2 regions of the Halobacillus sp. Cin3 genome follow, and region 1 is predicted to be linked to the other one. Evidence: predicted binding sites of a transcription regulator. Region 1 holds the regulator's gene; the other holds the start of a gene.
The links. The regulator LexA, encoded in region 1, represses DNA repair genes until DNA is damaged. The targets are predictions, from matches to a motif close to CGAACATATGTTCG.
Positions count from the first base shown of each region.

Region 1 (2,409 bases):
GTGATATGTACTCTTGATAGCGACGGTGAACCGTTGCCTTGGATACATCATATCCAAGCCCTCTTAGTGTTGCCGCAATGTCCTTAAACGTCAAGTCACTCCCTCTGAGTCTGACAACCTCTTCGATCGGAAATTCCTTCCTCTCTCTTCCCGCTGCCAGATGCTGATTGGACAGGTTTGAAGATGGATCATAGCCCTCGGAGACCGCTTTCTGCATGCCCCGCCTGATTTTCATATTATGAATTTTTCTCTGGTACTCCTCCACGATTCCTACAATCTGAAGAACCATGGAGTCTGACTCGGAAAGATGCAGTTCCCCGTTATGGGTTAAGGAATAAACCTTAACTTTCAACCGGTTCAATTGATGGAACAGAGCGATTTTTGTGTTTCCCCTGCCCAGCCTCGTCTCATCCTGAACCAACAGAGCCTCTGCTTCATGATTGGAAAAAGCATCAAGCATCTCAAAAACACCTTCCCGTTCAATCTCATACCCGCTGGCCTGCTCCTCTATACAGGCGGCCACTTCCATTCCATGGTGTTCGGCCATGGCATACAGTTCTGCCTTCTGTCTTTTCAAGGAGCTGACCTGGGCTTCCTTTTCCGTACTTACGCGACAATATAGGATTACTCTCATGATGTATGTCCCCGCTTCTACTGGTTTTCAAGGTTTATCCGCTTGTAACCATAGAATAATAGAGAATAGCAAAACTAACAATAAACAAAACGATATAAGTGTAGTCCAGTTTTGATAGTTTATTAAACATAATTAACCCTCCATTTAAGAACGAACGTTCCTAAGAACCTCTGTTCGCGTTTTCTAATTCTCATTATAGACGAATGTATGTTCTTGTCAACGACTTTTTTCGAACGCTTGTTTGTATTTTTGAGGATGGCATGGTACAATGTGGTTACTATAATCCTATGTACGAGGTGCTAATCTATGAGCAAACTTTCAAAGCGGCAGCAGGAAATACTAGATTTCATAAAAGAACAGGTTCTACTAAAAGGGTATCCCCCATCTGTAAGGGAGATCGGTCAGTCTGTGGGGCTGGCCTCCAGTTCCACCGTCCACGGTCATTTATCCCGTCTTGAGAAAAAGGGATATATCCGCAGGGATCCGACGAAACCAAGGGCTATTGAAGTGATTGAGCTGGAAGAAGACCACAGTATCCCTCGCGGGGAAGCCACATATGCCCCTGTCATCGGTAAAGTTACGGCCGGTTCACCGATTACGGCAGTAGAGAACATTGAAGAATATGTTCCCCTCCCGGATACGCTTGCAGGATCGGAAGATAATACGTTCGTCCTTATCGTTCAGGGGGAAAGTATGATTGAGGCCGGCATTCTTGACGGGGACATGGTCATTGTCAGACAGCAGCAGACCGCCCAGAACGGGGATATAGTTGTGGCTATGACCGAAGAGGAAGAGGCTACTGTCAAACGATTCTTCAAGGAGAAGAATCATATCCGACTCCAGCCTGAAAATGCCACGATGGAACCGATCATCTTAAATGACGTATCCATTCTCGGCCGGGTTGTCGGCTTATATCGGACCGTTCATTAAAACACACGTAAAAACCGGCGGGAGGGTCCCCGCCGGTTTTTACGTGTGTTGAAAATAATTATCTTATAATTATGAAGCTCCCGCACGTGCTCCATTACCCCGCCGTTGAAAATCAGCTGAATAAATATTTTTCTTCAAAAACGTGCGGACGTCCCTCTTTTGCAGGCAGTAGGCAAGGATGGCATCAGGTTGATTTTGAATCACTCTAACAGAACGCTGCGACCAATGCCTGCCTTCGGACAAATAGATGATATCAATGACCTGCTTGTTTTTAACGGACTGCTTAAAAACCGTTTCCAATGGGTAATCCCTCCCGCGAACATTTGTTCTATTTCCTTTATTATATGCAGGAATGGATGGAAAGTACACTGGAATGTTTTACAGTCGCTTTACTTAGCTAAATAATTTTTAATGTTTTGGGAAGTCTCATAACGTGTTTTTCCTGTCAAATCAATAAAGTTACTCCCTTTGAGCCCGTCTGTGCCACCGCCAGCTACAATGATCTGTTCTGCTACCTGACGTTTTTCCGCCACAGCTCTGAGCGCGATTAAAGCATTTTTCCGGATGACCAGTGCCTCAACGGCCGGGAAGTCTGCAAAAGAGTTTATAACAACTGCTAATTTCTCCATTTCCTCTTCTCCTTTGTTCAGGTTATCTAAAGCTATCTGCACTGCCGCTTTCGTTTTCGGCCCATAAAAACCGTCCACTTCCAAATTATTATCGTTTTGAAAGGCTTTAACAGCAGCTTCTGTGGCAGGTCCGAAACTGCCGTCGGCTCCGTAACCATTCATCGTATAACCAAGCTTCAATAAGTTCTCCTGCATCTCCTTCACTTCTGCGCCGGT
Region 1 is NZ_CAMZMV010000001.1:711,825-714,233, reverse strand. It holds gene QMA39_RS03870 (recombinase family protein) at 1-634, opposite strand, end outside; gene lexA (transcriptional repressor LexA) at 941-1,564, shown strand; gene QMA39_RS03860 (hypothetical protein) at 1,634-1,864, opposite strand; gene QMA39_RS03855 (N-acetylmuramoyl-L-alanine amidase) at 1,954-2,409, opposite strand, start outside.

Region 2 (2,409 bases), on a different contig from region 1:
AGACGCGCGGAATCGTATATATCATGCTGTTTTTTATGTACTTTGCCGTCATCATGTACGGCCAGATGATTTCTACGGAAGTAGCTACGGAGAAGTCCAGCCGGGTGATGGAAATTTTGATTTCCAGTGTGTCACCGGTTTCCCAGATGTTTGCTAAAATCATCGGTATCGCTCTCGTGGGCTTAACCCAGTTTGCCATCTTCCTGACCGCGGGATATTTCAGTATCCAGCAGACGATAGAGTCGGGGAGCGCCTCATTTATTGATGGGCTGGGGCTGACCACGATTCAGCCTTCCACCATCATTTATGCGGTCGTATTCTTCCTGCTGGGATACCTATTGTTTGCCACCCTTGCAGCAACGCTCGGGTCTCTCGTCAGCCGTCTGGAGGATGCCCAGCAGATGACTGCTCCTATGATCATGCTCATCGTGGCTGCCTTTATGATTGCGATGTTCGGTCTGGCCTCGCCGGATTCGACTTTCATTACCATCAGCTCGTATTTCCCGTTTTTCACGCCGTTGATTATGTTTCTGAGAGTCGGGATGCTCGACGTCCCTGTATGGGAGGTTTCCCTTTCTTTAGCCGTGCTGATCGGTTCGATTGCGCTGCTCGGATGGATAGGGGCAAGAATTTACAGAGGAGGCGTGCTCCTTTACGGAAAATCATCATCTTTGAAGGATCTTAAAGCAGCCCTCCAACTATCGAAAAAAGAAAAGTCATCCTGAACGTTTCCGCCCTTCACGGGGCGGTCTTTTTTTGCGCTGGACCCCTGAAAGCGAACGTGCATTCGTGGGTGTGCTTTGTTAAAATAAAGAAAAAGATGGAGCGAAGGAGCGGAAGCTATGCGGAATGGAATTACATTTGTCCATAGTGCAGATCTGCATATGGACAGTCTGTTTAAGACGAAAGGCCATCTCCCTGAGGAACTGCTTGAACGGCTGCGGGCGGGAACCTTTGAAGCCTTTGACCGCCTTATTCAAGTATGTATAAAAGAAGAGGCGGATTTCCTGTTGATTGCCGGGGATGTCTATCATGAGGAACTGCGCAGCCTGAAGGCCCAGGTCCATGTGCGCCGGGGTTTTGAGAAGCTGCAGAAGCACGGAATCGATGTGTTCGTCAGCTTTGGAAACCACGACTTTACGTCAGGAACGGAGCACGCGGTTTCCTTTCCCGAAAATGTTTTCCTATTCGAGAGCGAGCGTGTTCAGGAGGTTCCTTTTTATAAGCAGGGGGAGCTTCTGGCGCATATTTATGGTTTTTCTTACGAGACAAGGGTGGTGAAGGAGCATAAAGCGCAGGAGTTTCAAAAGACGGGACATCCCCCGTATCACATTGCTATGCTTCATGGAAGCCTGGAATCGAATACGGATCACGATGTTTATGCTCCCTTCACATTGGAGGAATTAAAGCGGACGGGGATGGATTACTGGGCGCTCGGTCATATCCATAAACGGGAAATTCTATCTGCAGACCCGCTGATTATCTATCCAGGAAATACGCAGGGAAGGTCTCAGAAAGAACAGGGGCCGAAAGGATGTTACGTCATCGAAGAACAGGAGGGGGAATGGGTGCACAGGTTTCAGCCTCTGCACAGCTTTGTGTATGAAAGTGTTACCGTTCCTGTTCCACACTTGGAAAATCCGAACGAATTGGAGCGCGTATTAGAGAATGTGAAACATCACGTTGCGGAAAGCGGCGGTTCTGTGATGCTCTCTGTGACGATCGAAGGCAGCGGCCATCAGTGGAAGCGCTGGTGGTCCTCGGGGGTAATGGATGAATGGAAGGATATCGTTAACGAAAATGAAGACGTTACCGAAGACGGCTGGGTGTGGATTGAGGATGTACGCCTGGATGAGAGGATAAGCTGGACTGAAGAAGATCTTCACGGTCCTCATTTCACGGGAGGGTTTCTGAAGAAAGTGAATGAAGCAGACGATGAAGCCTTTGATTCGTGGCTCGCTCCATTGTACGATCACAGAAAGATGTCGCGGTTCGTTCCTTCCCTTAATGAAAAGGAGCAGGCGGAAGTGTTGGAGAAAGCGAAAGCAGTGGCGGTAAACCAATTATTGGAAAGCGGGGATGACGGCTTTGATCATACATAATCTATATATTCATGGCTTTGGAAAATGGAGCGGCTTCTCCCTATCCTTTGCTGAGGACCGGCCTAACATCATTACAGGAAAAAATGAAGCGGGGAAATCGACCCTTTATCATTTCTTTTTATACATGTTTTTCGGTCTGCCGCCTAAACAGAGGGAAGCTTATATGCCTAAACAAGGCGGAGGACTTGGAGGTACCATCACTGTAGAGACGGCAGAAGCTGAAGTCGTGACAGTCGAACGATTTCATGACCGATATAAAGGACAGGCGGTCTGCCGCACCTCTCTTGGAGTAGAGCATGGGGAAGAA
Region 2 is NZ_CAMZMV010000005.1:99,417-101,825, forward strand. It holds gene QMA39_RS15830 (ABC transporter permease) at 1-725, shown strand, start outside; gene QMA39_RS15835 (DNA repair exonuclease) at 843-2,102, shown strand; gene QMA39_RS15840 (AAA family ATPase) at 2,089-2,409, shown strand, end outside.
Region 2: the regulator LexA is predicted to act here: its motif matches at 777-790, upstream of QMA39_RS15835 (DNA repair exonuclease).